DNA from 3 places in the Pantoea sp. SGAir0215 genome. Region 1 is predicted to be linked to each of the others. Evidence: predicted binding sites of a transcription regulator. Region 1 holds the regulator's gene; each other region holds the start of a gene.
What was found. The regulator PhoB, encoded in region 1, activates phosphate uptake and scavenging genes when phosphate is short. The targets are predictions, from matches to a motif close to CTGTCATAAAACTGNCNNAT.

Region 1 (7,585 bases):
TTTACCAATCGGTGTACTCAGCGCGTCAATCCCGCCGCCGACGCGCGCCAGCGCAATGACGGTGATGACGGGTAATCCCACAGCGGTAAGCAGAAACCCTAAAGCGGCCACCCAGACATGTTCGCCTGACTGAATACCGACCATAGGAGGAAAGATAATGTTACCCGCACCAACAAACAGGGCAAACGTCATAAAGCCCAGCGCGAGAATGTCTTTAACGGTTAAACGATGTGTCATACGGCCTGTCACTGATGTTGCGATGAAAGATAAGTTTGCGTTGCCCCCTCGCTGCGCTATGACAGCGGCTGATCAGACGACAGCAGCGCATTATGCGCAGCGTCCGGTTTAGCGCAGGTGATTTGAGCTGCTTTTTTTCTGTTCACAGAGGGATAAATCGACAACGGCCGTAAGTAAAACGTTTATAGCGAAGAAAGGCAATACGAGATCGGAAAACCAGAGGCTTATTTCGTGATTTAAGTCAAAATTAGTGGATCACATCAATATTAGCAGCAAGCACATCAGATGATGTGCCTTAATAATAAACAGGCCATGGGAAATACCAGCATACTGACGTCTTTTTATGCACAAGTGGCGCATACATTGCGCCACACTGCGCGCTTTTGACGCTTACCAGACCTGATTCGCCACATCCACAACCAGACGAATCTTCTGCCACTGTTCCGCTTCGGTCAGGCTGTTCCCCTCTTCCGTTGAGGCAAAGCCACACTGTGGACTAAGGCAGATCTGGTCAAGGCTGAGGTAATGCGTCGCCTCCTGTAAACGTGCTTTTACCTGCTCCACGTCTTCGAGTTCGCCGACCTTGGTGGTAATTAAACCAAGCACCGCCTGCTGATGACCCGGCCGGATAAAACGCAGCGGTTCGAAACCGCCGGAACGGTGGTTATCATATTCCAGGAAAAACGCATCGACATTAACAGTGCCAAACAGGATTTCGGCCACAGGTTCATAGCCGCCTTCTGAAATCCAGGTCGAACGGAAATTGCCGCGGCAGACATGCAGACCGACGGTCAGATCGGCCGGTTTATCCTCCAGCGCTTTATTCAGCACGCGGGCGTAGGTTCGGGCCAGCTGCTCGGGATCGTCACCGCGCTCGCGGATCTCACGCTTTTGCTCGTCCGAGCACAGGTACGCCCACACCGTATCATCCAGTTGCAGATAGCGGCAGCCTGCCGCATAAAAGGCGGCGATTGCGTCTTTGTAAGTCTGTGCCAGATCGTCAAAGTACACATCAAGATCGGGATACACCTCCGCGTCGATCACTTTACGTCCGCCACGGAAATGCAGCACGCTGGGACTGGGAATCGTCATTTTCGCCACGGCATCCCCTGCGATGCCTTGCAAAAAGCGGAAATGATCCAGCATCGGATGCCCGTCAAACCCCAGTTTGCCGGTCACTTTGACACCGTGCGCTTTGGTCTGTACGCCGTTGAACTGAATGCCCTGATCGGCTTCAAAATGTTCCACGCCTTTCAGGCCGTAGAAAAAGTCAAAATGCCACCAGCCGCGACGGAATTCCCCATCCGTGACCACTTTGAGGCCGTTTTCACGCTGTTTTGCCACCACATCACGGATGGCTTCGTTTTCAACCTCACGCAACTCGTCAGCGCTGATTTCCCCCGCCTGGTATTTCTCGCGAGCCTGTTTGATCGCGGCAGGACGAAGAAAGCTGCCAACGGTGTCGGCACGAAACGGGGCGGTTTGTCTTTGCATGATCACTCCTCGTCACGGCCAGATAATTTCGGCCGGGAATAGTTACATAATGTTATTTTAGCCTTCTGGATGGCTAAACGTCTAAATGCAGAGTGACATGCCGTTCTCTCAGCGGCAAACGAATAAAATTCACGTCGCCTGAAAAAAATTCATGTTGCATCGTCGCCGTCGGCTTTTCTGTCAGCGGCCGCAGAACAGACAGCCTGATCGGGCTTACGGGTCCGGAGGCAGGCTGTTTTACGGTGACGCTACCGACGTTTGTTGACGGACAGGTGGGCGTTATTCGAGCGAAGCGCGAGCCTGAGCAATCTGCGCCGCAGAGAGCGGCAAATACCCGGCCTCGCTGACGCGCTGTTGCCCCTGACTGGAAAGCACCTGTCGTAAAAAGGCATCGACCAGTGGCGGTAAAGGTTTACCTGGCGCTTTATTCACATAGAGATAAAGCGGACGCGACCATGGATAGCGGCCGGTACGGATAGTCTCTGGATCCGGTGCCACCGCGTCGCCGTTTTTGGTCACCACGGGCAGCAACCTGACGCCGCTCAGATGGAAACCAAAACTGGCATAGCCGATGCTGCGGGGATTACCGGCTACGGCCTGTACCACGGCGGCAGAGCCGGGAAACTCGGCCACGTCATTGCGGAAATCGCCCTGACACAGCGCCTGCTGTTTGAAAAAGCCCCATGTTCCCGAGGCGGAGTTACGGCCATAGCGCTGGATGGGACGCTGCTGCCATTCTGTCTGGTGCAGTCCCAGGTCACCCCAGCGTTGTGGAACCTGATGCGCGCCGCAAAGCCGGGTGATGGAAAAAACCGCATCGAGCTGCCGCGGATCGATTTCACGCAGCGGGTTACGTTGATTGACCACCACGACCAGCGCATCCATTGCCACCGGCACGGCCAGCGGCGGATAGCCATAGCGCGCCTCAAAGGCCTGGCGCTCATCAGCCTGCATCGGACGACTCATCGCGCCCAGTTGAACGGCCCCGGCGGTCAACGCAGTGGGCGCGGTAGACGACCCCGAAGCCTGAACCTGAACGTTCACGCCAGGCGCCTGACGGCTAAAGTCATCTCCCCATAACGTCATCAGATAGCCGAGCGTGTCGGAGCCGGCGCTACTGAGATTTCCGGACAGCATGACGGGCTGCGCCTGCCCGAGGGCTGGCAACAGCGAAAAGAACACCAAAAGAAAAGCGCGCATCGTTCCGGTCCGTTCACGATTGATGAACGGCATTCTCCTGCATCCCGTTACTGACAATCAACCTTGGTGCCAGGGTAAATGTAAAACAGGTTTCCTGATGCGGGATGCTGGTGATCTCCAGCCGGGCATTATGGTGACTCAACGCATGTTTGACGATAGCCAGCCCCAGCCCGCTGCCGCCAGTCGCACGTGAACGCGCTTTATCTACACGATAAAAGCGTTCGGTCAGGCGCGGAATATGCTCAGCGGGAATACCGGGACCGTTATCGCAGACCTTAAATACCGCGCCCTGCTTGCTGCGTAACCAACTGATATCAATTCGTGTGCCGTCTGGCGTATGGTTGACCGCGTTGTAGACCAGGTTAGAGATGGCACTGCGCAATTGCTCGTCATTGCCAAACACTTTCAGATGCGGATCGGTGTGAAAATGGATTTGATGTCGCCCGCCGCTCAGCGTTTCCGCTTCATGTTGCAGCAGTTTCAACATGACCGGCACATCAACTTTTTCTTTCATATTGATGACCGGGGCCGCCTCAATACGCGACAGCGTCAGAAGCTGTTTCACCAGGCTGTCCATTCGGCGGGTTTGTTCTGACATGGTGTGCAACGCTTTGTCACGCGAACGTTGATTCATGACTGAGTCATTCATCATCTCCAGATAACCCTGAAGCACCGTCAGCGGCGTGCGAAGTTCGTGACTGACGTTGGCGAAGAAGTTGCGTCGTGCACCTTCCAGCTGGTGCATTTGCGTCACGTCGCGGGCCACCATCAACCACTGGCCTTCGCTGTAGGGCATAACACGAAATTCCATGTGATGCTGGTTATTCAGCACCAGCGTCAGCGGCTTGTCGAAATCGCGCTGGCGCAGATAACGTGAAAATTCAGGATAGCGCAGCAGATTAAGGATATTTTGCCCGTTATCTTCGGGCCAGCGCAGCCCGAGGTGCTGCTGTGCCAGGCCATTGCACCAGAAGATGGTGCCCTCTTCCGTTGTCAGGATAACGGCATCCGGCAGCGACTCTGCACCACTGCGAAACCGTTTGATCAGATGACCCAGCTCACGCCGCCGACGTCGGTTGCGCAGTTGCATTTGATACAGACCGTAAAACAGCGGTTCCCAGCTTGCCTGACCGGAAGGCGGGGTCATCGTGCGATCCAGCCACAGCCAGTGCGACAGCCGCATCAGGTTATAAAAATGCCACAGTAAAATACCGACTACGCTGAGTAACAACAGCCACGGCAGATAGCCGAACAACAGGCCGAGTACCAGCGCAGGCAAACACGCCAGCACCAGTTCGGACAATAATCGCTTCCAGGAGAGGCGTTCCAGCACGGTTAAAGCTCCGTTTAAAAGCGGGCAGAGAAACGATAACCTGTTCCGCGGACGGTTTGTACCATGCGATCATGACCGGTCAGTTCCAGCGCTTTGCGCAGACGGCGAATATGCACGTCAACTGTACGATCTTCAACATAGACGTTGGTGCCCCAGACGTGATTCAGTAGCTGTTCACGGCTGTAAACACGTTCAGGATGGGTCATAAAGAAGTGGAGCAGCTTGTACTCTGTCGGCCCCATCTCCAGCGGCGTGGTTTCCGACATCACCCGGTGCGAGGAGGGATCCAGGCTCAGGCCCTGCATTTCAATTACATCTTCGACCGCCATCGGCGAAATGCGACGCATCACAGCTTTGATACGGGCCATCAGCTCTTTCGGGGAAAACGGTTTGGTAATGTAGTCGTCGGCCCCGACTTCCAGGCCACGCACGCGATCTTCCTCTTCGCCACGTGCGGTCAGCATCATGACCGGAATATCACGCGTCATCGCTTCACGTTTAAGGTGTTTGATAAACTGAATGCCGCTGCCGCCAGGTAACATCCAGTCCAGCAGGATAAGGTCAGGCCAGGGTTCAATCAGCTTACTGACGGCGCTGTCATAATCTTCTGCCTCAATCGGCTGATAATCATTTTGTTCCAGAACGAAACATAACATCTCACGGATTGGAGCTTCATCTTCCACAACTAAAATGCGCTTAGCCATTATGACTCCTGCAGGTAGGACGGCTTTCACTGATATTTGCGGCGCCATTATGCGTCAGTTTTGTGACACTTTTATGAAAAAGTTAGCCATAAAAACCGGCCTGCAACAACCATTTATGACAACATGACGACATGTTTTGTGGCTTTAGTGATGGAGCCAGTATAATCGCCGGGCGATTTGTTATGGCAGGGAGTGTTATGCGCATTATCCATACCGCGGACTGGCACCTGGGGCAGTTCTTTTACAACAAAAGCCGGGCCGCTGAGCATCAGGCCTTTCTGGACTGGCTGCTGGCCCGAATTGAAGAGCATCAGGTGGATGCGCTGATTGTGGCGGGTGATTTATTCGATACCGGCACACCGCCCAGCTATGCACGTGAAATGTTCAACCGCTTTGTGGTGGCGTTACAACCCAGCGGCTGTCAGCTGGTGGTGCTGGCCGGAAATCACGATTCGGTGGCTACGCTGAACGAGTCGCGTGAACTGCTCGCCTGCCTGAATACCCGCGTGATTACCACGCCGCAGGACGGTAACGATGTGCTGATGTTAACGACGCGTCAGGGCGAACCGGGCGCGCTGCTGTGCGCCATTCCTTATCTGCGGCCACGCGATATTATGCGCAGCCAGGCCGGCCAGTCAGGACGCGATAAACAGCGCAGCCTGCTGGAGGCCATTACCGCCCATTATCAGCGCAGTTTTGCTGCCGCGCAGGCGCTGAATCTGGCGCTTCCCATCGTCGCGACCGGCCACCTCACCGCCCTCGGCGTCAGCAAAAGCGACTCAGTGCGCGATATCTATATTGGTACACTGGATGCCTTTCCGGCCTCGGCCTTTCCGCCTGCGGATTATATTGCGCTGGGGCATATTCATCGTGCGCAGCGCGTGGCCGACAGCGATCATATTCGCTACAGCGGTTCGCCGATTCCGCTCAGCTTCGATGAACTGGGCAGCGAAAAAAGTGTGTTCCTGCTGGATTTCAGCCCGTCAGGCCTGACGGTCACGCCCCTGACCATTCCCCTGTTCCAGCCAATGCAGGTCCTGAAAGGCTCGCTGGCGCAAATCACCCGGCAGCTTAGCCAGTTTTCTGCGCCCGACGGGACCAAACCTGTCTGGCTGGACATTGAAGTGACCACGCAGGAATATTTAAGTGATTTGCAGCGTCAGGTAGAAGCGCTGACAGCTTCCCTGCCCGTAGACGTTTTGCTGCTGCGCCGCAGCCGTGAACAGCGCCAGCACAGTCTGGCACAGCTGGATAAAGAAACCCTGAGCGAACTGAATGTGGAAGAAGTGTTTGCCCGACGACTGGCGCTGGATGACGCGCTGGACGCGGATCAGATTGCCCAGACCACCCTGCGGTTTAAACAGACGCTGGCGGATCTGGAGGAACAGCCATGAAAATTCTGACGCTGCGCTTCAAAAATCTTAACGCGCTCAAAGGTGAGTGGTTTATTGATTTTCGCACCGAGCCGTTTGCCAGCAACGGGCTGTTTGCGATTACCGGCGCGACGGGCGCCGGTAAAACTACGCTGCTGGACGCCATCTGTCTGGCACTGTATCACCAGACGCCGCGCCTGGGCGGCATCTCTCAGGGGCATAACCCCCTGATGACACGCGACTGTGCCGAGTGCCTGGCGGAGGTCGAGTTTGAAATTAAAGGCGAAGCCTGGCGGGCATTCTGGAGCCAGAACCGCGCGCGCGGCACCGCTGACGGTAAACTGCAGGCTCCCCGCGTTGAGCTGGCACGCTGCGCCGATAATCAGATTGTGGCAGATAAAGTGAGCGATAAGCTCAAACTTACGGAAACGCTGAGCGGGCTGGATTTTGCGCGCTTCACCCGCTCAATGATGCTGTCACAAGGCCAGTTTGCGGCGTTTCTTAACGCCAAAGCCAATGAGCGGGCAGAACTGCTGGAAGAACTGACCGGAACCGAAATTTATGGTCGTCTGTCCATGGCCGTGTTCGAACGCCACAAAGCGGCCAAAACGGCGCTGGAACTGTTACGCAGTCGGGCAGGCGGCATGGCGCTGCTTGATGAGGCAACCCGTACTGCACTGCACCAGCAAAAAAAGGCCCTCAGCGACGCTGAACACCAGCTGACTGCCGCGCTTGCCGTGGCGCAGGCGCAGCAACAGTGGCAGCAACAGCATCAGCAGGCTATTGCGGATACAGAGCAGGCAACCGCGGCCCTCGCTGCGGCAGAGCACACCAGTCAGGCGGCAGAGCCGGATCGTCAACGTCTGGCGCGCAGTGAACCGGCGGAGAAACTGCGCGGTCCGTTGCAGCAACGTGACAGTCTGCTGGCCGAACGCAACGCGATGCGGGAACGTCAGCAGCAGCTCAGCCAACAGATGCACACGGCCACACAGGCGCATCATGTGTTGCAGCAACGCTATGCGGAAACGGACACGGCGCACGAACAGTGCCGTCAGCAACAGCAGCAGCAGGAAACGCTGTTGACCGGGCAGGTCATTCCGCTTGATCAGTCTCTCTCTGCCTTATACGAGCACATTCAGCAGCTACAGCAGGATGCCGAACGGCAACAGCAACACTGCGCTCAGCGCGAAGCCGCGTTACACAGCGAAGCCCGCCAGGTGCGCCACCTGCAAGAGACGATTGCC
Region 2 (7,585 bases), 990 kb from region 1:
CCACCACGGTTACTGCCGTCCAGACGCCGGATTTGGTCAGACTGAAACCGAAGTTAGAGGACAGGTAGCTGGGCATCCAGATCATCAGGCCGTAATAACCGAAGTTCTGAACGGAACAGAGAATAAAGATCCCCAGGCTGGCTTTGCTGGTGGCACGGTCTTTAAACAGCAGTTTCAGTCGGGCGGGAAAGGACAGCGAGGGAACATGTTTAATTTGACGGGTGAAGCTCTCGGGTTCGCCCATGCTGCGGCGAATAACAAATGACACCAGCGCGGGCAGTAATCCCACCAGGAACATGCCGCGCCAGCCAATCACACTCAGTAAAGGCGGGGTGATAAATGCCGCCAGCAGTACGCCGAGTTGCCAGCCGATGCCGACCCAGGCCGAGGCGCGGTTGCGCTTTTCTGCCGGCCAGGCTTCTGCAATCAGCGCCATGCCGATGCCAAACTCACCGCCCAGTCCCATGCCCGCCAGCGTACGGTACGCCAGCAGATCCCAGTAACCCTGCGCCACTGCACACAATCCGGTAAAGACAGAGAACATCAGTATCGTGATGGTTAACACACGAATGCGCCCATAGCGATCGCTGAGGTGGCCAAACACAATGCCGCCGATGACCGCGCCGATCAGCGTCCAGGTCACCAGTGAACCAGCCTGTGACGGATCCAGTGCCAGCGACAGGCTGATAGCGGGCAGCATAAACCCGAGAATCAGCAGATCGAATCCGTCCATGGCATAACCGCTGACGGCAGCCAGCATCGCTTTCGCAGGCGTAATGCTCTGCTTAACAGGGAAAGAAGAGGACATGAGTGCGCACCCGTTGGTTAAAAAACTGGCGCAAGTATAAAGAGCTAAGAGGATGGGGTCTATGCAGAATAGCCGGAGCCGTGCGCCTTATGGCGCACGGTTGCGCGAGATCAAGACGGTTTGTTGCTACCGTCGTCGTCACCGGATAACAGCGCGTCCAGCCTGTCGCCGCCCACGTGACGGAAATCCTGACCTTTCACGAAGTAGAAAATGATTTCGCAGATATTCTGGCAGCGGTCACCGATACGTTCGATGGCGCGGGCGCAAAACAGCGCCGTCAGAACGCTGGGAATCGTCCGCGGATCTTCCATCATGTAGGTCATCAGCTGACGCACAATGCCTTCGTACTCTTTATCCACTTTCTTGTCTTCGCGGTAGATCTGCACGGCTTCGTTAAGATCCATGCGCGCAAAGGCATCCAGCACATCATGCAGCATCTGCACAGTATGACGACCCAGCGACTCCAGGCTGACCAGCAGCGGCAGATGTTGCTGGCCAAACTTCTCCAGCGCAGTGCGGCTGATTTTCTCGGCAACATCGCCGATGCGTTCCAGTTCGGAGATGGTTTTGATAATCGCCATGACCAGACGTAAATCGATAGCGGTCGGCTGACGTTTGGCGATGATGCGCACACAGGCTTCATCAATCTCCACTTCCATCATGTTGACCTTCTGGTCGCCATCAATGACGCGCTGGGCCAGTTCGCCATCCAGATTATGCATGGCGGTAATGGCATCGGTCAGCTGCTGCTCAACCATGCCGCCCATGATCATCACCTGCGTGCGGATGTGCTCCAGCTCAGCGTTAAACTGACCGGAGATGTGTTTATTCAGATTTAAACTGTCCATGGCGATCTCCTGTCTAATCAGCCGTAGCGACCTGTAATGTAGTCTTCCGTTTGTTTCTGTGCCGGCTTGGTGAACAGCGTGTCGGTGTCGCTGAACTCAATCAGTTCGCCCAGATACATAAACGCCGTGTGGTCGGAACAACGTGCCGCCTGCTGCATGTTGTGTGTCACGATCACGACGGTGTAATCCTGCTTCAGTTCAGTAATGAGTTCTTCGATACGGCCGGTAGATATGGGATCCAGCGCTGAACAGGGCTCATCCAGCAGCAGGACTTCCGGACGAATGGCGATACCGCGCGCAATACACAGACGCTGCTGCTGGCCGCCTGACAGACTGTAGCCACTCTGATGCAGCTTGTCTTTGGTTTCAGTCCACAGGGCTGCCTTGGTAAGCGCCCACTGCACACGCTCGTCCATATCGGCGCGAGACAGCTTTTCAAACAAGCGCACGCCAAAGGCGATATTGTCATAAATCGACATCGGGAAAGGCGTCGGCTTCTGGAACACCATGCCAACCCGGGCGCGCAGCAGGGCGATATCCTGGTTGGACGCCAGAATGTTGTCACCGTCCAGCAGAATATCCCCTTCCGCGCGCTGCTCGGGATAGAGCGAATACATTTTATTGAAGGTTCGCAGCAAAGTGGATTTACCACAGCCTGAAGGGCCGATAAAGGCCGTCACCTGATTCTTCGCAATATCCAGGTTGATGTTCTTCAGAGCGTGAAACTTGCCGTAATAAAAATTCAGATTACGGACCTGAATCTTACCCGCTGATGCAGTCGCAGTACTCATTGCTTTTCTCTCTTATACGACACCGCACAGGGCCGTGTCAGTCGTTAACCGTGTTTACCCTTGGCGAATACCACGCGTGCTACGATATTTAACAGCAACACACAGAGGGTAATAATCAGTACGCCCGCCCAGGCCAGACTTTGCCACTCGGCGAACGGACTCATCGCAAATTTAAAGATGGTGACCGGCAGGTTTGCCAGCGGCTGCATCATGTCGGTGCTCCAGAACTGGTTCGACAGCGCAGTAAACAGCAGCGGCGCGGTTTCGCCCGCGATGCGCGCTACCGCCAGCAGCACACCCGTAATAATCCCGGATACGGACGCTTTCAGCGTAATGGCGGAAATCATCTTCCATTTCGGCGTACCCAGCGCATAGGCTGCTTCGCGCATGCTGTCAGGCACCAGTCGTAACATGTTTTCCGTCGTGCGAATCACTATTGGAATCTGTAACAACGCCAGCGCTATCACACCAGCCCAGCCTGAGAAGTGGTGCATCTGCGCCACGACAATGGTGTAGACAAACAGGCCCACAACAATCGATGGCGCAGACAGCAGGATGTCGTTAATGAAACGAATCACTTCCGCCAGTAAAGACTTACGACCATATTCTGCCAGATACACACCCGCCAGAATGCCCAGTGGCGTGCCAATGAATGTCGACCATAAAATCAGTAAACCGCTACCTACCAGCGCATTGGCTAATCCGCCTCCCGCCGTGTTTGGCGGCGGTGTGGACTCGGTAAACAGCGACCATGAAAGCCCGTCAATGCCGCGGCTCACGGTGGTAAACAAAATCCAGACCAGCCAGAATAAGCCAAATGCCATCGTCAGCAAGGACAGCGTTAAGGCGATTTTGTTCTTGGTGCTACGCCACGACTGCATTTTGCGACGTGACGCTTCCAGTTCGGCCCGAGCCTGTACTTCCATTGTTGTCATGATCGCGCTCCTTCACTTTTTGCCAGACGCATAATCATTAACTTGGAAATCGCCAGCACAATAAAGGTGATAACAAACAGAATCAGGCCCAGTTCCATCAGTGCCGCTACGTGCACACCCGATTCGGCTTCAGCAAACTCATTCGCCAGTGCCGAGGTGATACTGTTGCCTGGCATAAACAGTGAGGCACTGTCGAGCTGGTAGGTGTTACCGATAATAAAGGTGACCGCCATGGTTTCGCCCAGCGCACGTCCCAGGCCCAGCATGATGCCGCCGATGACGCCGTTTTTAGTAAACGGCAATACGATGCGCCAGATCACTTCCCACGTGGTGCAGCCAATCCCATAGGCTGACTCTTTCATCATCACCGGCGTCTGCTCAAACACGTCGCGCATGACTGAAGCAATATAGGGAATGATCATGATGGCCAGAATCACACCTGCGGCCAGAATACCGATACCAAACGCCGGACCGGAGAACAGAGCGCCAATAATCGGAATGCCCGAGAGGACATCACCAACGGGCGTCTGGAAATATTCTGCGAACAGCGGAGCAAAGATAAATAAGCCCCACATACCATAAACAATACTCGGAATCGCAGCGAGCAGCTCAATTGCGGTTCCCAGTGGACGTCGTAACCAGCCCGGTGAGAGTTCGGTCAGAAAAAGAGCAATACCGAAACTGACCGGTACCGCAATAATCAACGCAATGATTGAGGTGACAAGTGTGCCGTAAATCGGCACCAGTGCACCAAATTGTTCGTTAGGGGCGTCCCAGGTTTTGGTCCACAAAAACGCGAAACCAAATTTCTGTATGCTTGGCCAGGAAGAGAAGATCAGGGAGACGATAATGCCGCCCATAAGCAACAGAACAATCAGCGCAGAGAGTTTTACCAGCGCGCCAAAAATTCGGTCACCTTGCTTACCTGGGGCTTTGAATGCCGACTTCGTTGCAGCCATAGAAGTCTTCGTCCTCAGAAGTTATCAGGGCGGCAGACGCCGCCCTTGAAGGCTGACCAGCACGCAGGCTGGTCAGGGTCATTCACTTACTTATAAAGCGCTTTACCAGAACTGTCTTTGATATTGGCTTTCCAGGCAGCACGGATCTGCTGAACCACGCTCTCCGGCAGGGTGGCATAATCCAGCGCATTGGCCGTTTTACCGCCATCTTTGTAGGCCCAGTCAAAGAACTTCAGGACTTCGGCACCTTTCGCCGCATTAGTCTGATCTTTGTAAATCAGGATAAAGGTGGTTGAGGTGATCGGCCATGCATCATTGCCTTTCTGGAAGGTCAGATCCTGAGCAAACGATTTGCTCCAGTCTGCGCCTTTCGCGGCATTAGAGAAGCTGGTTTCGCTTGGCGCAACCGCTTTGCCGTCCGCATCCATCAGTTTGGTATAGGTCAGGTTATTCTGTTTGGCATACGCGTACTCAACGTAACCAATAGAACCTGGCAGACGCTGTACAAACGCTGCTACGCCATCGTTACCTTTACCGCCCAGACCGGTTGGCCAGTTAACGGTGTTGCCTTTACCAATTTTGCTGTTCCACTCTTCGTTCGCTTTCGCCAGGTAGCTGGTGAAAACGAAAGAGGTACCTGAGCCATCCGCGCGACGCACCACGTTGATGTTGGTATCGGGCAGTTTCACGCCTGGGTTCAGTTTAACAATCGCAGGATCGTTCCACTTTTTGATGTTACCCAGATAGATGTCGCCAACGGTTTTACCGTCCAGCGTCAGCTGACCAGATTTGATGCCTGGCAGGTTAACCGCCAGCACCACGCCACCGATTACGGTAGGGAACTGGAACAGACCATATTTCTGCAGATCTTCGTCTTTCATAGGCGCATCGGAGGCACCGAAATCAACGGTTTTGGCGATAATTTGTTTTACACCGCCAGATGAACCAATGCCCTGATAGTTGATTTTGCTACCGGTGGCTTGCTGATACTCTGCTGCCCACTTGGCATAAACCGGCGCCGGGAATGTACCGCCAGCACCGGTCAGATCGGTGGCTGCAAATGCAGAAACCGCACTAACGGCAAGAGAGGCGGCGAGGATTCGGGCTACGGTGCTACGCATCAGTGTCATGTTCCCTCCAGGGGAGAAAAGTCAGGCTAAGTGCCTTTTTAGTAAGAGTCAGTGATTGCTGCAGGAGGGAAAATAGGACAGTTTAGTGACAGAAAAATGTAGTTAATATTACAGTTATATGACAGGCACAATTATTGCTCATTTCATAAGACTCCTCTCGAAAAGGACATGTTCGATGAGATTTATGAAGAAGCTTCTGGTGTGCAATGTCGTCCTGCTCTGTACGCTGGCAGGCTTAAAGGCGGATGATACGACACCCACGATTCATTTAGATAAATTTTATACCGCAGCTAATAACAGAGGCGCTCTGGCTAATTGGGTTATTACGGCGCCGTTAAACAATCATCCGTCGATGTTGAAGGTGTTATTGCAATGAAAGATAAGATTAAAGACTTAACAAAAACGCTATAAAATCAGGCAAATATCCTCAGTCAACTCGCCAAAAGCTAAGCAACAATGAGGATACGATCAATAACCTGCAGCGTTCACTCGATGAGGCTAACCGCAAAATCAGCGATCAACAGCGTGCACTGGAGCAATGCAGTAGCAAGATCAAATAAATGAAACGCGTGAATCCCGTCGGGGATTCACGCATAAGATGCATTACTCGACCGTTACCGATTTCGCCAGGTTACGCGGCTGATCCACATCGGTGCCTTTGATCAGGGCCACATGATAGGAGAGCAGCTGGAGCGGCACGGTATAGAAGATAGGCGCAATGGCCTCTTCGACGTGCGGCAGAGGAATGATTTTCATTCCTTCGCTGTCACTGAAACCGGCATCCTGATCGGCAAACACGTACAGCAGACCGCCACGCGCGCGTACTTCTTCGATATTCGATTTCAGCTTCTCTAACAGTTCATTGTTCGGTGCCACCACAATGACCGGCATATCGGCATCGATCAACGCCAGCGGACCGTGCTTGAGTTCCCCTGCCGCATAGGCTTCCGCATGAATATACGAGATCTCCTTCAGCTTGAGCGCCCCTTCCATCGCGATAGGGTACTGATCGCCACGACCAAGGAACAGGGCATGGTGCTTATCAGAGAAATCTTCGGCCAGGTTTTCAATCAGCTTGTCCTGCGCCAGCATTTGCTCAATGCGGCTTGGCAGAGCCTGCAGACCATGCACAATTTCGTGCTCTTTTTCTGCGGACATGCCGTTCAGGCGACCGAGTTTTGCCACCAGCATCAGCAGTACGGTCAGTTGAGTGGTAAAGGCCTTTGTAGAGGCTACACCAATCTCCGTACCCGCTTTGGTCATCAGCGCCAGATCGGATTCACGTACCAGCGACGAACCCGCGACGTTACAGATAGCCAGCGATCCCAGGTACCCCAGCTCTTTCGACAGGCGCAGCGCGGCCAGCGTATCCGCCGTTTCCCCCGACTGAGACAGGGTAATCAGCAGGCTGTTTTTACGTACCGCCGATTTACGGTAGCGGAATTCGGACGCAATCTCGACATCACAAGGGAGGTTTGCCAGCGCCTCGAACCAGTAACGCGAGACCATGCCAGAGTTGTAAGAAGTGCCACAGGCGATGATCTGGATGTGCTCAACCTTGCTGAGCAGCGCTTCTGCATTTGGCCCCAGTTCGCTGAGATCGACTGCACCGTGATTAAAACGCCCCGTTAAGGTGTTTTTAATCGCATTTGGCTGCTCATAGATCTCTTTTTGCATGTAATGGCGATAGATACCTTTATCGCCGGCATCGTACTGTACGCTGGATTCGATCTCATCGCGGCGCACGGTATTACCCGCACGATCGACGATCGTAACATCGCGACGGCTGATTTCAGCGATATCGCCCTCTTCCAGATAAATAAAGCGGCGAGTGACCGGCAACAGTGCCAGCTGGTCAGAAGCAATGAAGTTTTCACCCACACCACGACCGATCACCAGTGGGCTGCCTGAACGGGCGGCCACCAGACACGATGGATCGCGACTGTCCATGATCACCATGCCATAGGCACCGCGTAGTTGGGGAATCACACGCTGCACGACTTCACGCAGCGAACCGCCCTTTTTCTGCTCCAGATGAACCAGATGCGCTACCACTTCGGTATCGGTTTCTGAGCTGAAATGGTAACCCTGCGCAATCAGCGCTTCACGAAGCG
Region 3 (7,585 bases), 270 kb from region 1:
GACACCAGAGAACACCTTTCCAGTTCGGGAGATGCAGTCATTTCTTCCTGCACCCTGGCAGCGCGGAGGCTACGGCCTGAATCCCCTATCCGCAGACGTAGGCATTCAGGCTTGAGTGTACGTTAACCGGCTGATTAACGCGGTATACAGATGGTAGCGCGATTAGGGTAAATGCGCCATCCACGGCTTTTACTCTGTGTGCGCAGTAACGTTAACTTTCACCGTATTTCGCGCCCGGGATACGGTAAACTGCCGGTCATAAACTGACACACATCATCCTCGTCTGCACCCTGCGCGTTTCACGCCTCTGCAGACGCGAAAAAGGAGAAATATGAATCGAACACTGGCGGACCTGGATCGCGTCGTGGCACTGGGCGGCGGACATGGATTAGGTCGCGTGATGTCGGCCTTGTCACCACTGGGTTCGCGCCTGACCGGCATCGTTACCACCACTGATAACGGTGGCTCCAGCGGCCGCATCCGTCGGGCTGAAGGCGGTATCGCCTGGGGCGATTTGCGCAACTGCATTAACCAGTTGATTACCGAGCCCAGCGTCGCGTCCGCGATGTTCGAATACCGCTTTACCGGCAATGGCGAACTGGCCGGGCACAATCTGGGCAATTTAATACTGAAAGCGCTGGATCATCTGAGCGTGCGTCCGCTGGAAGTGGTCAATATCATCCGAAATCTGCTAAAAGTTGACGCGTTTTTAATCCCGATGTCTGAACATCCGGTGGATTTGATGGCAACAGATGACGAAGGCAATGCCGTTTATGGTGAAACCGCCATTGATGAGATGCGCGCACCACCACAGGCGTTAATGCTGCATCCTGTGGTGCAACCGACGCGCGAAGCGCTCGATGCCGTTGCAGAAGCCGATTTGATTCTGATTGGGCCAGGCAGCTTCTACACCAGCCTGATGCCCATTCTGTTAATGAAAGAAATGGCGCAGGCACTGCGCCGCACGCCCGCGAACATGGTGTTTATCGGCAACCTGGGCCGTGAACTCAGTCCGGCGGCGGCGGCGCTGACCGTGGCGGATAAGCTGAGAATAATGGAAGAGGCGATTGGTAAACGGGTCATCGACGCCGTGGTTGTCGGACCGGCCACGGACGTCAGTCTGATCGACAACCGCCTGATCATTCAGGAGCCGCTGGAGGCCGCAGATATTAAATATCGTCACGACCGCCAGCTGCTGCGCGGCGCGCTGGAGCACGCCATCCAGCGGTTTAACTGACTCAGGACACCGCGATAAACAAGGTGCGCAGTTCCTGGAGCTGATCGCGCAGGCCAGCAGCCTGTTCGAACTCCAGGTTTTGCGCATGCTGCTGCATCTGCCCTTCCAGTTCGTGAATCTTTTTCTGCAACGCCTGCGGTGACAACGCCAGGTAATCCGTCTCTGTCTCGGCGGCGTTGCGCTTGCCGGGTTTGGCTTTACCCCGCGTTTTCACCACGTTATTGCCCAGTTCCAGAATATCGGTGATTTTCTTATTCAGGCCCTGCGGTACGATGCCATTCTCTTCGTTGTAGCGCTGCTGCTTCTCACGACGGCGCTCGGTTTCTTCAATGGCGCGCGCCATGGAAGGCGTGATCTTATCGCCGTAGAGGATCGCTTTACCATTGATGTTACGTGCAGCGCGCCCGATGGTCTGGATCAGGGAGCGCTCGGAACGCAGGAAGCCCTCTTTATCGGCATCCAGAATGGCCACCAGCGAGACTTCCGGCATATCCAGCCCTTCACGCAGCAGGTTGATGCCCACCAGCACATCAAATTTGCCCAGGCGCAGGTCGCGAATAATTTCCATGCGCTCGACGGTATCGATGTCAGAGTGCAGATAGCGCACCTTTTCACCGTGTTCTTCCAGGTACTCCGTCAGGTCTTCGGCCATACGTTTGGTGAGCACCGTGACCAGTACGCGTTCATTGACGTTAACGCGCTGGCGGATCTCTGACAGCAAATCGTCCACCTGAGTCGCCACGGGCCGCACCTCAAGGATCGGATCCAGCAGCCCCGTCGGACGCACCACCTGATCGATCACCTCATCGCCCGATTTTTCCAGCTCGTATTTGCCTGGCGTGGCGGAGACATAAATGGTCTGAGGGGCCAGCGCCTCGAACTCTTCAAACTTCATGGGGCGGTTGTCCAGCGCCGAAGGCAGGCGGAAGCCATATTCGACTAACGTCTCTTTACGCGCCCTGTCCCCGCGGTACATGCCGCCAATCTGCGGAATGGTTACGTGCGACTCATCGACGACCAGCAGGCCATCCGCCGGCAGATAGTCAAATAAGGTCGGCGGCGCTTCCCCCGGTCCGCGGCCAGACAGATAGCGGGAGTAGTTTTCGATACCAGAGCAGTATCCCAGCTCCCCCATCATTTCGAGGTCAAACTGCGTCCGTTGGGTAATACGCTGCTCTTCCAGCAGTTTGTTGTTTTCCAGCAGGATCTTGCGCCGTTCGGCCAGTTCAACCTTGATGTCTTCCATGGCCTGCAGGATACGCTCACGCGGCGTGACGTAGTGCGTTTTAGGGTAAATGGTAAAGCGCGGCACCACCGATTCGACCTGACCGGTAAGCGGGTCAAACAGGGACAGCCGCTCCACCTCTTCATCGAATAATTCAACCCGCAGGGCCATATCGTCAGATTCGGCCGGGAAGATATCAATGACTTCGCCCCGGACCCGGAACGTCCCGCGCTGAAACGCCTGATCGTTACGCGTGTACTGTAACTCCGACAGGCGACGCAGGATGCTGCGCTGATCGATAATCATGCCGCGCGTTAAGTGCAGCATCATTTTCAGATACAGATCGGGATCGCCCAGGCCGTAGATGGCAGACACGGAGGCCACGACAATCACGTCGCGCCGTTCCAGCAACGCTTTCGTCGCGGAGAGGCGCATTTGCTCGATATGTTCGTTAACCGACGCATCCTTTTCGATAAAGGTATCCGAACTGGGCACGTAAGCTTCGGGCTGGTAGTAGTCATAGTACGAGACAAAAAACTCTACGGCGTTTTCGGGAAAGAACTCCTTCATCTCGCCATACAGTTGCGCCGCCAGCGTCTTATTAGGAGCCAGCACCATGGTAGGACGATTCAGGTCGGCAATAACGTTAGCAACGGTAAAGGTTTTACCCGATCCGGTTACGCCTAACAGCGTCTGGTGCGCCAGGCCGTCTTCCAGTCCGGCTTCCAGACGGCGGATCGCTTCCGGCTGATCGCCAGAAGGCTTGAAAGCGGAGTTCAGTTTAAAATCTTTACTCATGAATGCGGTTCCTGCAGAAGAAAGACGGCGGGCAGCCCATTATTTTACTCTGCTATGGCAATTTTGCCAGAAAAAAATACTGGATATAATACCAGTAATGATGCACAGTATTGTCGCCAGGTTTTACTTGACTCTGGCACTTTTGCCCAGGCAAACACCCGTTTTTGTTGCGCAAGGTTATCCCCAAGCCACGTATTGATTTAACATTTGTCAAGCCTGTGTCATAAAATTGCAGTTTGATGAATCGCGTCCAATCCGGCAGGCTTGTTTTTTACTAACACACTGATTTTTAATAGTAAGTAAAAAAAGCCCAGATTGTCATCATTACGTGACCAGGCCGCGTATTTCCTCGCTTCTAACCTGTTTTCATTATCTAATGCACAAGGTTATCCACAGGAATAGTGGATAACTGATGAGAGGCCTTGGAATATCGGCTGTGCATAATTTTTTCTGCCGCCGCGTTTTGATGAAAAAAAATTTTTTTTAGCGAAATTTTTAACGCCAATAGCGTTGTTTTAGCGCGCTGCATGGCGCGCATTCAACGTTGATCGTCTGGCTTTTCAGGTTGCTGTTTTTTACAGCAGACTGCCTGCGCCATTTATGGGCAACTGCACCTGACGCTCATTTTTCCTGCACCCTCATCGCGCTGCGCAGTCGTCCCGCCCGTCAATTGTTCACTTTTACTTATATTTAAACCGTCAAAATTCCGCATGTTAAGCGCGCAAACTTCGTTCACTCCGACTCTGGCCCGGTAATTGCATGCTCTGTGATCAGGATGTCATGCGCCACAGCAGCAGTCATAGCCCTGCTATTCTGGTAGTGCGATTTACCCGTTATGAGCAGCAAAACATTCAGGTTAATTATCTGGAAGGAGCGCGTCAGATGCTAAGTTTACGGTCGGTGAATCAGTTTTACGGAAAAAATCATATTCTCTGGAATGTGGACCTTGACCTGCCCCCCGGCACCTGTACCGGCATACTGGGACGTCCCGGCATGGGAAAAACCACGCTGGTGAACTGCATCATGGGTAAGCTTCCCATCAACAGCGGCACGATTAGCTGGCAGCAGGATGGCTCGCCGCCAGAGGACCTGCTGTCGCAGCCTGCCGATCAACGTGCACGTCAGGGCATTGGTTACGTGCCACAGGGACGACATATTTTCACACAGATGAGCGTAGAAGATAACTTACTGATTGCCCTGCTGGCAGGCGCTGAATCGCGCGAAAATCACCGGCCTATTCCGGAAATGATTTTTGATCTTCTGCCGGCTCTCTATTCACTGCGTCAACAGCGCAGCGGGGATTTGCCGGTTTACCAGCAGCAGCAACTGGCCCTTGCCCGCGCGCTGGTATTACAGCCACGCCTGCTGATTCTGGATGAGCCCGCCGATGGCATGGCGCCCTGGCTGGAAGAAGAGATGGGTAACCTGATTCGGCGTCTTAACCGGGATTACGGCCTGACGATTCTGCTGCTGGAGCAGCGGGTTTCCCTGATTCGACGCGTCGCTGACAGCTTTTTGCTGTTGCATCGCGGGCGAAATGTGGCGCAGGGTAACGTCACCCTGCTGGATGACGGTACGCTCGATAAATGGCTGACGATGGCGTGATTAATCCGGTAGCGTCAGATAGTGACCACAGTCCGCATGCTGGCTGTCATCCGCTAACCAGGGAATGACACCCAGACAAGGCGCGGGCAGTCGCTCCTTCAGGGCCGTAAGGTATGCCTGATAGCGCTGGCCGGGCGGCTGAACCGTATTGGCAATCCAGCCAGCCAGTCGCAGTCCACGCGCCCTTATCGCCTCGGCGGTCAGCATGGCATGATTAATACAGCCCAGTTTTACACCCACCACCAAAATCACCGGTAGCCGTTCAGTCTCAACCCAGTCGGCATAGGTTTGCGTCTCAGACAGCGGCGTATACCAGCCGCCCGCGCCTTCAATCAGAATCCAGTCAGCCAGCGGCTCCAGCTCGCGAAGCCCTGCCGATAGCGTTGAAAAGGTAATTGGCCTGCCCTCCTCTGCGCTGACGATATGCGGCGATGTCGGCTCCATAAAGGCCAGCGGATTCACCTGCTCATAGCAGAGCGGCACACTGCTGTAACGTTGCAGCGCCAGCGCATCGCTGTTACGGATGCCTTCTGCGGTTAACGTACAGCCCGAGGCCACCGGTTTGTAGCCCGCACAGCGGTAGCCTGCTGCGCTCGCCGCCTGCAGCAGGGCGCTACTGGCAACGGTTTTACCGACTTCAGTATCGGTACCGGTGATAAACCAGCGTGTCATGATTCACTTACTCCATACATCAAATGATAACTGAGGCGGAAACCCTGTTCGTCCCGTGGCCAGTGAGCTTCAAGCTGTGCCAGACGGCGACGCGTCAGCACATAATCGGCCCGTCCGGCATGCAGATGCGTTGCGCCAATGCCCTTCAGAGAGCGCATGGCGCTGAGCGCATCGGGAAAATGCAGGGTGACGGTTTGCGCGTGACAGCGCAGCCGTTGTGCGGCACAGGCTGCGGCGATCGCCTGCGCCGGCAGAAAGCGATTGGCGTGCACATGCGCGTCAAGATGCGACCAGGCCTCGTGAACCTCATGCAGCGATCCCGCGCTCAGCGTTGAAAACAGCATACAGCCGCCGGGTTTCAGCACCCGCGTAAACTGCCTGAGCGCGGCCGGCAAATCGTCGCTCCATTGCACCACCAGATTGCTCCATAACAGGTCAATGCTCTGATCGGCTAACGGCAGTGCGTCGATGTCGCCCGCCAGATAATGATGCGCCACCGCGTTTTGCCGGGCCTGATGCAACATCTGCGGCGACAGATCCAGCGCCATGACCTGTTTCCCCCTGTCGCGCCATAGCCGGCTGTACCAGCCGGTGCCACAGCCCGCATCCAGCACCTGTGGACCGGTTTGAGCAGGCACCCATGCCAGCAGCGCATCCCCGCTGATCCGTTGCAGTTCGGCATGCCTGTCGTAACACGACGCCGCGCGCCCAAAGGCTCTGGCTACGGCACGTTTATCAATGTGCAGCGTCATGAAGTGCCTCCAGCAGGACATCAATATCGTCTGGCTGATGCGCGGCGGTCAGCGTGATGCGCAAACGTGCCGTGCCCGGCGGTACGGTAGGCGGACGAATCGCGCTGACCCAGCAACCGGCTTCGGCTAAACGGGCCGACAAGGCCATCGCCTGGGCGTTATCGCCAACAAGTAACGGTTGGATGGCGCTGGATGACGGCATAAGCGACCAGGGCAAGGAGGAGGCGCCCCGGCGGAAATGGGCAATGTTGCGGCTCAGGCGCTGGCGCAGCCCATCGCCTGCCTGCACCTGTTTCAGGGCGGCCAGTAATGCGCTGGCCTGTGCTGGCGGCATGGCGGTTGAGTAGATGAGGTGGCGCGAAAACTGCACAAAATAGTCGGCCGTCGCGTCATCACACAGCAATGCCGCGCCGCTGACGCCAAAGGCTTTACCGAAGGTGACCACCAGCAGTTCGGGCTTAATGCCCTGTTGCCAACAGCTGCCGCGTCCCTGCTCACCTGTGACGCCAATGCCGTGCGCATCGTCAACCAGTAACCAGGCCCCTGCCTCACGCGACTGCGCCGCCAGCGTCTGTAACGGCGCGCTGTCACCATCCATGCTGAAGATCCCTTCCGTGACCACCAGCGTTTGCCCTTCACAGGGCGCACTCAGCCGCACAGCCAGACTGTCCGGATCGTTATGGGCGAAACGACGCAGTTGCGCAGGGCTGTGACTTGCAGCATCCAGCAACGAGGCATGGCTCAGCTTGTCAGCAAGAATGCGATCGTTTTTCCCGGCGAGCAGGTGAATGACCGCCTGGTTGGCGGCAAAGCCGGAAATAAACAGTAATGCCCGGGGATAACCCAGCCACCCGGCCAGTTGCGCTTCCAGGGTGGCATGAAGAGCCTGGAAACCGGTGACATGGCTGGATGCGCCTGCCCCCGCCCCGGCCAGTGCCGCGCCCTGTTGCCATCCGGCAATCACCGCCGGATGCTGGCTTAACCCAAGATAATCATTACTGGAAAAGTGACGATAATCCCGGCCTGCATAGCGGATCAGGCGCGTCTGACTGGCGTCAACTACGCGCCGTTCGCGCCAGCCCTCTTCAGCACGGCGCTGCGCGAGCGCCTGCTGTATGCGTTGCGGCCAGCCCATTACAGCGCCGCGTTATAGAATTTTTCTGTGTCGGCATTGAGCAGCTGCTCACTGAGCTGCTGCTGTTGCGCATTATCGCCATGGGCGGTCTGGGTATGTTCCGGATTCAGTCCGAGCTTGCGGAACAGCAGCATATCTTTGTCTTCTTCCGGGTTTGGCGT

Region 2: a site for PhoB is predicted at 5,544-5,563, ahead of pstS (phosphate ABC transporter substrate-binding protein PstS). Genes of this name have one in related genera too.
Region 3: a site for PhoB is predicted at 3,479-3,498, ahead of uvrB (excinuclease ABC subunit UvrB). Genes of this name have one in related genera too.

What each region holds. Positions count from the first base shown of each region.
Region 1 covers NZ_CP028031.1:1,603,957-1,611,541, reverse strand. Annotated here, with positions in the region: gene brnQ (branched-chain amino acid transport system II carrier protein) at 1-237, opposite strand, end outside; gene C1N64_RS07510 (cobalamin-independent methionine synthase II family protein) at 628-1,731, opposite strand; gene C1N64_RS07505 (PstS family phosphate ABC transporter substrate-binding protein) at 2,011-2,931, opposite strand; gene phoR (phosphate regulon sensor histidine kinase PhoR) at 2,945-4,264, opposite strand; gene phoB (phosphate response regulator transcription factor PhoB) at 4,279-4,968, opposite strand; gene sbcD (exonuclease subunit SbcD) at 5,166-6,362, shown strand; gene C1N64_RS07485 (SbcC/MukB-like Walker B domain-containing protein) at 6,359-7,585, shown strand, end outside.
Region 2 covers NZ_CP028031.1:614,850-622,434, reverse strand. Annotated here, with positions in the region: gene C1N64_RS03050 (MFS transporter) at 1-808, opposite strand, end outside; gene phoU (phosphate signaling complex protein PhoU) at 919-1,656, opposite strand; gene pstB (phosphate ABC transporter ATP-binding protein PstB) at 1,674-2,447, opposite strand; gene pstA (phosphate ABC transporter permease PstA) at 2,492-3,382, opposite strand; gene pstC (phosphate ABC transporter permease PstC) at 3,379-4,341, opposite strand; gene pstS (phosphate ABC transporter substrate-binding protein PstS) at 4,428-5,471, opposite strand; gene C1N64_RS03020 (hypothetical protein) at 5,656-5,847, shown strand; gene glmS (glutamine--fructose-6-phosphate transaminase (isomerizing)) at 6,075-7,585, opposite strand, start outside.
Region 3 covers NZ_CP028031.1:1,878,497-1,886,081, reverse strand. Annotated here, with positions in the region: gene moaA (GTP 3',8-cyclase MoaA) at 1-8, opposite strand, end outside; molybdenum cofactor riboswitch at 1-130, opposite strand, end outside; gene yvcK (gluconeogenesis factor YvcK family protein) at 332-1,237, shown strand; gene uvrB (excinuclease ABC subunit UvrB) at 1,239-3,260, opposite strand; gene C1N64_RS08910 (ABC transporter ATP-binding protein) at 4,143-4,865, shown strand; gene bioD (dethiobiotin synthase) at 4,866-5,537, opposite strand; gene bioC (malonyl-ACP O-methyltransferase BioC) at 5,534-6,289, opposite strand; gene bioF (8-amino-7-oxononanoate synthase) at 6,273-7,424, opposite strand; gene bioB (biotin synthase BioB) at 7,424-7,585, opposite strand, start outside.